3 regions of the Duffyella gerundensis genome follow, and region 2 is predicted to be linked to each of the others. Evidence: predicted binding sites of a transcription regulator. Region 2 holds the regulator's gene; each other region holds the start of a gene.
What was found. Region 2 encodes PurR, which represses purine synthesis genes. Its sites were predicted from a motif close to CANGCAAACGTTTGCNTG; they were not measured.
Positions count from the first base shown of each region.

Region 1 (3,282 bases), 1.1 Mb from region 2:
CACCAGACTGATCTGATACTTACGGATATTCTCCACATAGGCGTAGGCTTCATGCCCGCGCGCGTAGCCATAGGTGGTTTGCGTGTAATAGCGTTTCTGGCTCAGCATAGGCAAGCGCAGCTTAACGTCGGCCCAGCTGTCGGGATTGCCGCCTTGCTTCGCGGTGAGTTTGCGCACATCCAGCATATGCGCATAGCCCATGTTATACGCGGCGAGGGCAAACCAGATGCGTTCATCTTCCGGCACGGTTTCTGGCACTTTCTCCATCATCCGGCGTAAATACTCACTGCCGCCGCGAATGCTTTGTTCTGCGTCCAGCCGATCGGCAACCTGCAGGCTGTCGGCGGTATTGCGCGTCAACATCATCATACCGCGCACGCCGGTTGGCGACGTCGCCTGCGGATTCCAGTGCGATTCCTGATAAGAGATTGCCGCCAGCAGTCGCCAGTCGATGGCGCTGGCATACTTTTCAAACAGCGGTTTGATATCAGGAAGCGTGTTATCGATGGCGCGCAGGAAAGTGCGCGTATCGACGTAATCGAAGGTGCCGACGTGGCCGAGATATTTCTCTTCCAGTCGCGCCATCGCGCCTTCTTCGCCCATCTGACTGAAAAAGTCGAGCATGGCGGCATTCAGGCTGTCATCCTGCTCGCGCTGCATATACCAGGTGACGGGCTCTTCGTCAGTAATATCGAAGGCGACCGCCAGCTGCGGATGAATGCGTTGCAGCATGCCCACCGTCACCGAATCGCCAATGGTGTAATCAAGCTTGCCATCCGCAACTGCTTCCAACAGCATTTTGGGGCTTTGATCGGTTGAGATCGCCCAGTCGAGATCAGGATATTCCTGCTCTTTAACGCTGCGCAGCGTGGACAAATAGGCAGAGCCAGACGCCACCGTTAGCCGACCTTTTAGATCGCCGATGTTTTTCGGGCGCGGCTTACCGATTCGGTAAACCAGCTGCTGCGAAACCGAATAGTAGCTGGGACCGGTGCGAAAGCGTGCCAGTCGTTCACTGTTGTAAATCAGACCTGCTGCCAGCAGATCGGCTTTGCCATCGTCAAGGTCGTCAAACAGCTCGTTGAGGTTCTGATGAACCGTTACCTGTAGCTTGACGCCTAAATAATCCGCAAAACGTTTTGCCAGTTCATAGTCCATTCCCGCAGGTGCATTATTAATGGTGTAGTAAGTCAACGGGGAATTGATGGTACTGATACGCAGCACTCCCCGCGATTTTATCTCTGCAATCTTGTCTTGCGCACTCCCATACCAGGGAATCGCAGGCCACAGCGCTACAGCAAGCAGCACGGTGATCAGACCGATCAGCAGGTAATTAAATTTTAGGCGTTTCAAATGTTTATCTCTCGGCGGCTCAAAGGCCTCTGTCTTTTTAGGCAGTTTTTTTAATGTGCTGATTCCCAGAGCGTGGAGCATTTTGCGCAACTCACCGGACCAGAGCAACTTATAAAGCATGTTTTGCGCAAAATTCAGCCAAATCCCGCATGCGAGAAATAATGCGCAAACGGTTTCGTAACGCGGGTCGATTCTCTATAATACCGCCCGTTTTCCCCTGTTGCGCCCACAGAAGCGTCGTCGCCCGGCGCTTCGAGACGAGAGATCTTTATGATGGAAATTCTGCGTGGTTCGCCCGCTCTGTCGGCATTTCGTATTACCAAACTGCTGTCGCTCTTTCAGGATGCTCACCTGCCAGTGAGTGATATTTACGCCGAGTACGTCCATTTCGCCGATGTCAGCACTGCGCTGAATGCGGAAGAAAAAGCCCGTCTGCAACGCCTTCTAAAATATGGTCCTTCTCTTGCTGAGCATGCGCCACAAGGGCGTTTGCTGCTGGTTACGCCGCGTCCGGGAACCATTTCTCCGTGGTCATCAAAAGCCACTGATATTGCGCACAACTGCGATTTGCCCCAGGTAAAACGGCTTGAGCGCGGTATGGCTTTTTATCTTCAGGCGACCAGCCTGACCGAGACGCAGTGGCAGCAGCTGGCTGCACTGCTGCACGATCGAATGATGGAAACCGTATTCACCGATTTCGCCGAGGCTGAACAGCTGTTCGCACACCATGAGCCGCAGCCGCTGCAAAGCGTTGATGTGCTGGGCGCAGGCCGCGTTGCGCTGGAAGAGGCGAACCGCAAGCTGGGCCTGGCGCTGGCTGATGATGAGATCGACTATCTGCTAACCGCGTTTGAACGGCTGGGGCGCAACCCGAACGACATCGAACTCTACATGTTTGCGCAGGCTAACTCTGAGCACTGCCGCCACAAGATTTTTAACGCCGACTGGATCATTGACGGTGAAAAGCAGCCTAAATCGCTGTTTAAAATGATCAAAAACACCTTCGAGAAAACCCCGGATTACGTGCTGTCGGCCTATAAAGACAACGCCGCGGTAATGGAAGGCTCGGCGGTAGGCCGGTTTTATGCCGATGCGGAAAAAGGCGTGTACGACTTTCATCAGGAAGAGGCGCATATTCTGATGAAAGTGGAAACCCACAACCACCCAACGGCCATTTCTCCGTGGCCAGGCGCAGCGACCGGTTCCGGCGGTGAAATTCGCGATGAAGGCGCCACCGGACGCGGTGCTAAACCAAAAGCGGGGCTGGCGGGTTTTTCCGTTTCCAACCTGCGTATTCCCGGTTTTGAACAGCCGTGGGAAGAAGATTTTGGCAAGCCGGATCGCATCGTTACCGCGCTGGATATCATGACCGACGGGCCGCTGGGCGGCGCCGCGTTTAACAACGAATTTGGTCGTCCGGCGCTGACCGGCTATTTCCGCACCTATGAAGAGCGCGTGAACAGCCATAATGGCACGGAGCTGCGCGGCTATCACAAGCCGATCATGCTGGCGGGCGGCATTGGTAATATTCGTGCCGATCACGTGCAAAAAGGCGAGATCACCATCGGCGCGAAACTGATCGTGCTTGGCGGCCCGGCGATGAACATCGGGCTGGGCGGCGGCGCTGCCTCTTCTATGGCGTCCGGTCAGTCCGATGCCGATCTCGATTTCGCATCGGTTCAGCGTGATAACCCGGAAATGGAACGCCGCTGTCAGGAAGTGATCGATCGCTGCTGGCAGCTGGGCGAAGCCAACCCGATTCTGTTTATCCACGACGTTGGCGCGGGCGGACTCTCTAATGCCATGCCGGAACTGGTCAGCGATGGCGAGCGTGGCGGCCGTTTTAACCTGCGCGATATTCTCAACGACGAGCCGGGCATGAGTCCGCTGGAAGTCTGGTGTAATGAATCGCAGGAGCGTTATGTGCTG
Region 1 covers NZ_LN907827.1:2,884,121-2,887,402, reverse strand. Annotated here, with positions in the region: gene mltF (membrane-bound lytic murein transglycosylase MltF) at 1-1,353, opposite strand, end outside; gene purL (phosphoribosylformylglycinamidine synthase) at 1,624-3,282, shown strand, end outside.
Region 1: the regulator PurR is predicted to act here: its motif matches at 1,516-1,533, upstream of purL (phosphoribosylformylglycinamidine synthase).

Region 2 (3,282 bases):
TTATCAAAAAAATGCTTGCCACCCGACGTCAGTGTCAGCAGGTAGCCAACGGCTGGCGCGGCCAGTTGAGCATCGCCGTTGATTGTATTGTTAAGCCGCCACGCACCCGGCAACTGGTGTTGGATTTCTATCGGCATTTCCCGGATATGGAACTGTTAATCAGCATGGAGGTGTTCAACGGCGTCTGGGATGCGCTGGCTGACGGGCGGGTAGACGTGGCCATCGGTGCCACGCAGGCGATCCCGGTGGGTGGGCGCTTTGCCTTCCGCGATATGGGAACCGTTAACTGGCGTTGCGTGGTGGAAAAATCACATCCGCTGGCCAGCATCACGGGTGTGGTCAGCGATGATGCCCTGCGTGAGTGGCCGTCGCTGGTGATGGAAGATACGTCACGTGCCCTGACGCGTCGCACCACCTGGACGCTGGATAATCAGCGTCGACTGGTGGTGCCTGACTGGCAAAGCGGCGTGGAGTGTCTACTGGCGGGATTGTGCGTCGGCATGATACCGGCGCACATTGCTGCGCCGCTGGAGCGGGACGGCACCTTACAGGCGCTGCAGCTGGCCAGCGAGTTCCCGGGCAGCCCCTGCTGTGTCAGTTGGTCTGAACAACAGAGTTCCCCTGCGCTAAGCTGGTTGCTCGATTACCTTGGCGATCCGGCCACGCTGAACCAGGAGTGGCTGCAGGAAAGCCATTAACGACGATAGTCGAGGAAAGGGCCGTCGGCGACTGAACGACGTTCAATCAGCGTCGGTTGCACCTCAATGGTTTGCTGCTGCTCGCGTTTGCTGAGAATGCGCTCCAGCAGCATATCCAGCGCGGTAACGCCCAGCTGCTCTTTTGGCTGATGTACGGTGGTCAGGGCAGGCGTAAAATAGCGCGCATTGCGCACGTTATCATAGCCGATCACTGAAATATCCTGCGGCACGCGCAAACCCATCTCATCCGCGGCACAAATTGCGCCCATCGCCATGATATCGCCACCGCAGAACACAGCAGTTGGCCGCTGTTTTTGTGACAGGATCTGCTGCATCGCCTTGTAGCCCGACTCTGGTTCGAAGTCACCCTGGACGATCCACTCATCGCGCACGGCGATGTTGGCCTCATTTAACGCCTTGAGGAATCCCGCATGGCGACCGCCGCCAGTGTTACGTTCCAGCTGGCCAGGAATCGCACCGATATCGCGATGGCCGCGATCGATCAGATAGCGGCCCGCCAGATAACCACCGTGGAAGGCATTATCAAGTACGGTGTCGGTGAAATCGCCACGCGACTCGCTCCAGTCCATCACCACCATTGGAATATTGCGGTTCTCTTCCAGCATTTTAAGCAGGTCATCAGGATATTCAGAGCACATCACCAGCAGGCCATCGACGCGCTTTTGCGCCATCATCGACAGGTAGGCGCGCTGTTTTTGCAGGTCATTGTGGGCGTTGCCCAGAATCAATGTATATCCGCGATCAAAGCAGCGGTTTTCTACCGCCTCTATAATTTCGGCGAAATAGGGCGCTTCGCTTGAGGTAGCCAGCAGGCCGATCGACTTGGTGTGATTGACCTTAAGGCTACGGGCAACGGCACTCGGTGAGTAGTGCAACGTTTTGATTGCTGCCCATACCGCTTCGCGCGTCTCTTCAGCGACAAAGCGTGTTTTGTTGATGACGTGCGACACGGTGGTGGTTGAAACACCGGCCAGTTTTGCCACGTCTTTGATTGTTGCCATGGAAGTGCTACTCCTGCGCTTATCGCAAAGGGTTGATAAGCATAATGTTAAACGTTTGCGTCTGCGGAATGTAATGCGGCGCAACCGGCCTTAATTGCCGAAATAAACGCCAAAAATAGGGGGGTGACGTCGTTAAAAGCGCTAACAGCAGACAGGTCGCGTAATGTTGCGCAACGCGAAGGGCGAATTCTAGCAAGGCTGCTGCAAGAAAACGAGATGTTTACCCAGCGAGCAAGATAAATCTTACGATAAAAAGAGACCACGAGGATAACCATGAGCACTGATTTAAAAATGGCATTGTTGACTACCGCCGGCGCGCTGGCGGTAATCATTGCATTTAGCGTGACGGCAATTCTGCACTGACGCCGACAAAAAAGGCCGCATCAACGCGGCCTTTTTTTGTTGCGCAACAGCAGGTGTCAACGAATATTTTTCGGCGTCATCACGCGACGTGCGCCAACGTAATGGCGCTGCCAGTAATCTTCTCCCAGCGCTGTAATCTGAATATCTTTTCCGGTCCGTGGCGACTGAATGAATTTGCCATCGCCCAGATACACGCCAACATGGTCAGCAGCGCCGCGGTTGTTAATGCGGAAGAACACCAGATCGCCTTTTTGCAGCGATTCGCGGTCGATCTGAGCGGCATCACGCAAATGAAACATCTCGTTGGCGGTGCGCGGAATCTTATACTTAACCAGATCTTTATAGGCATACCATACCAGGCCGCTACAGTCGAAGCCGGTGTGCGGTGAGGCACCGCCCCACTGATAAGGTTTGCCCAGCTGACCCATCAGCTTATTCATCGCCGTTTCACGGGCTTTCTGATAGCGCGCGCGGTGTGCCTTGCTCATTTTCAATGGCGCCAGTTTTGCCGCGGCGGTTTCCGTCTCAGCGGCATCTGACTGGCGATGACGGCCGTAGCGTTTCAGTGAGCGAAGGGTAGTGCGGGATTTCGGGGTTTGCAGCGAAGCAGTTTGAACCTTGGTGCGTTTTTTAAGCTTTAATTTCTGTACGGCGGTGAGGCGTGACTTTTTCGTTGTGGTTTTTACCGCGCGCTTTTTGCGTCGGTCGTCATCGCGTGCCAGTTTCTTTTCTGCCTTGTGATGGGTGGCGTTGACGGGTGCCTGCGGCGACGCTTCAGCCACATTCATCATCAACTGGGCAAACGCCAGCACAAAAAGCGTAATTAATAGACGCATGAGTCGGTTACAGGTATAGGGCCCAATGAACAGCGTGAGCGAATAAATAGCATTAATCTGACCCGGCGGTCAGACCCGAGCAGCAATTCTAATCGAACTTTTTCACAAAAGGTAAGGTCTTTTTCCATTATTAATTCCAGCAGGCAAAAACGCATTGAAAATAAACAATTTCAGTCGGTTATCGCAGCACATTATTACGAATTATTAATTGATTAACAGTGTGCAATGATAAGAAAATGTTATTTACCGGCTATAATCGTTGTCGCCTTACGGCGCCCGTTCAATCGCGGCTGAAAAGTCGTTTCGGCGGCAGGCGAGAATCGCTACAATAAATAGACACGAAGTCATGAATTAAGGAAGGCA
Region 2 covers NZ_LN907827.1:1,822,770-1,826,051, forward strand. Annotated here, with positions in the region: gene punR (DNA-binding transcriptional activator PunR) at 1-698, shown strand, start outside; gene purR (HTH-type transcriptional repressor PurR) at 695-1,720, opposite strand; gene cydH (cytochrome bd-I oxidase subunit CydH) at 1,994-2,083, shown strand; gene EM595_RS08465 (C40 family peptidase) at 2,140-2,919, opposite strand.

Region 3 (3,282 bases), 1.6 Mb from region 2:
CCACCTCATCAATCGACAGCGTCTTGTCCAGGTTCTGATCAATCCAGTCAGTCAGAGAGTGAATTATCTCTTCATGCATCATAGCCTTATCCTTCCTCGCGAGAGGTGTACGGTTTCAATGGGAAAGGAGTATAATTCCTCAAGTTAACTTGAGGTAAAGAGCCAGATGAAAAAAGTTCGCAATACGCCAAAACCGGTGCTGACGCCGGGAGAAGTAGCCAAACGCAGCGGTGTTGCGGTCTCTGCACTGCATTTTTATGAGGCAAAAGGGTTGATCGCCAGCACGCGCAACGGCGGCAATCAGCGGCGCTATGGCCGTGATGTATTACGTCGCGTCGCCATTATTAAAATCGCCCAGCGCATCGGCATTCCTCTGGCGACGGTCAGCGAAAGCCTGGCGCACCTGCCGGGCGATAAGCGGATGTCGGACAGCGCCTGGCAACAGCTGACACAGCAGTGGCGCGCCGAGCTGGATAACCGCATCGCCACGCTGACTCGCCTGCGCGACGATCTCGATGGCTGCATCGGCTGCGGCTGTTTATCGATGCGTGACTGCCCACTGCGCAACCCAGGCGATCGGCTGGGCGAGCAGGGCACCGGCGCTATCCTGCTCGATCCGGATCAGGATGAGCGGAGCTGATCGCCGACTCAACTATACTGGTTGCACGTCTCCTGAGAGGAAGTGCTAATGATCACCGTACATCATCTGAATAACTCGCGTTCGCAGCGGGTGTTGTGGCTGCTGGAAGAGCTGGAAGCGCCTTATCAAATCAAACGCTATGAGCGTGAAAAGAGCATGCTGGCGCCAGACGCGTTAAAGCAGGTCCATCCGCTGGGCAAAGCGCCAATTATTACCGACGGCAACCGGGTGATCGCCGAATCGGGCGCCATCCTTGAGTATCTCAGCGAGCGATACGACAGCGAACAGCGACTAACCCTGACCGATGATGATGAACGTCTGCAGTCGCGCTACTGGCTGCACTACGCCGAAGGCTCACTGATGCCGCTGGTGGTGATGAAGCTGATTTTTGGCCGCATGGGCAAAGCGCCGGTGCCGCTGCTAATGCGTCCGATTGGCGCCGCTTTTGGTAACGGCGTGCAAAAAGCCTGGCTCGATAAGCAGGTCGCCACCCACCGAGACTTCATTGAGCAACATTTACAGCGCCATCCGTGGTTTGCTGGCCAGCATTTCAGCATCGCTGACGTACAGATGAGTTTTCCGCTGCAGGGCCTGGCGGCGCGCAGCAGCCTTGATAACGCGCCAGCGATTCGCAGCTGGCTGGAAAAAATTACCCAGCGTGCTGCCTGGCAGCGGGCGATCAAGCAGGGCGGAGAGCTTAATCTCAGCGGCGGGTAACGCCACTGTTGCGCAATGGCATGCTATGGCAATTGCGCAACGCCAAAGGTTCTCTTCAGCGCTGGCTCCTGCCGCGCTTTTTTTGATTTTGCGCCATGCTTGCCGTAATTATCCTCGTTCAGCCGCAATCAGCAGTTGAAAAAGCGCCAGCAAAGACCGGATAATCCCCTGCCTTTTTTAACCGCCGCGCTAATGCGGCGTTTTTATTAACGATCAGGTAAACGTTTGCCTTGTGATGCACAGGGCAAAACATGGCCCCAGCGCCGTCTGATCACAGCAGCATTTTTATCACTCTTCAGAGGTTTTTCGTTATGTCGACCGACTCGCGTCCCGCTCGCGGTAAGCTTGATGCCTGGTTTTGTCTCTCAGCCCGTGGATCAAGCGTGCGCCAGGAGATTGTTGCCGGGCTGACCACCTTTCTTGCCATGGTCTATTCCGTCATTGTGGTGCCGGTTATGCTGGGCAAAGCGGGTTTTCCGCCAACGGCGGTGTTTGTCGCTACCTGTCTGGTGGCCAGCGTCGGGTCGATCGTCATGGGCCTGTGGGCCAATCTGCCGTTGGCGATTGGTTGCGCCATCTCGCTGACCGCTTTTACCGCCTTTAGCCTGGTGCTGGGGCAGCAGATCAGCATTCCGGTGGCGCTGGGTGCGGTATTTCTGATGGGCGTGCTGTTTACGCTGATTTCGGTGACCGGCATTCGTGGCTGGATCCTGCGTAATTTGCCCACCGGCGTGGCGCACGGCACCGGCATCGGCATCGGCCTGTTCCTGATGTTGATCGCCGCCGACAGCGTCGGGCTGGTGGTGAAAAACAGCGGTGCAGGCCTGCCGGTAGCGCTGGGGCATTTCCCGTCGTTTCCGGTGATCATGACGCTGCTCGGCCTGGCGGCTATTTTTGGCCTGGAGAAACGTCGCGTGCCGGGCGGCATCCTGATGACCATCATTGCTATTTCCATTGCCGGTCTGATTTTCGACCCGGCGGTGAGCTATCAGGGCCTGTTCGCCATGCCAAGCCTGACCGATGCCAGCGGCCACTCCACGCTGCTGAGCCTGGATATCCTCGGTGCCTTGCAGCCAGTGGTGCTGCCGAGCGTGCTGGCGCTGGTGATGACCGCGGTATTCGATGCCACCGGCACCATCCGTGCGGTCGCCGGGCAGGCTAACCTGCTGGATAAAGATGGCCAGATCCTCAACGGCGGACGCGCGCTGACCACCGACTCCTTCAGCAGCATTTTTGCTGGCCTGGTGGGTGCGTCGCCGGCGGCGGTGTATATCGAGTCGGCGGCCGGAACGGCGGCGGGCGGTAAAACCGGCTTAACCGCCATCGTGGTTGGGCTGCTGTTTCTGCTGATCCTGTTTATGTCACCGCTGGCTTATCTGGTTCCGGCTTACGCCACCGCGCCAGCGTTGATGTATGTCGGCCTGCTGATGCTGAGCAACGTGGCAAAAATCGACTTTGGTGATTTTGTCGATGCGATGGCCGGGTTGGTCACCGCAGTGTTTATTGTACTGACCTGTAACATCGTCACCGGCATCATGCTCGGTTTCGGTACGCTGGTGATTGGCCGCCTGTTTGCTGGTGAATGGCGCAAGCTGAACGTCGGCACCGTGGTCATCGCCATCGCACTGGCGCTGTTCTATGCTGGCGGCTGGGCAATTTAACTTCGCTGCTCTCCCGCCATTTTGCTAAAAATGGCGGGATCCTCTTGTATCAACCGCGATAATTCCGCTTTTCGCACGTGAGGTTTTTTTTCCCGTGCCGTTTTGTTTTACACTTTCCCGGCACACACTCCCCGAACGTTATTCCACGCCTGCGTAAGAAGAGGCTTTAAGGACAGCATGGAAATCTTTTTTACTATTTTAATGATGACGCTGGTGGTATCGCTTTCCGGCGTTGCGGCTCGCATTATTCCTTTTCAGATACCG
Region 3 covers NZ_LN907827.1:3,416,723-3,420,004, reverse strand. Annotated here, with positions in the region: gene soxS (superoxide response transcriptional regulator SoxS) at 1-82, opposite strand, end outside; gene soxR (redox-sensitive transcriptional activator SoxR) at 167-640, shown strand; partial or broken gene EM595_RS21545 (glutathione S-transferase N-terminal domain-containing protein) at 689-910, shown strand; gene EM595_RS21540 (glutathione binding-like protein) at 1,064-1,357, shown strand; gene EM595_RS15660 (NCS2 family permease) at 1,669-3,018, shown strand; gene EM595_RS15655 (Na+/H+ antiporter) at 3,196-3,282, shown strand, end outside.
Region 3: the regulator PurR is predicted to act here: its motif matches at 1,572-1,589, upstream of EM595_RS15660 (NCS2 family permease).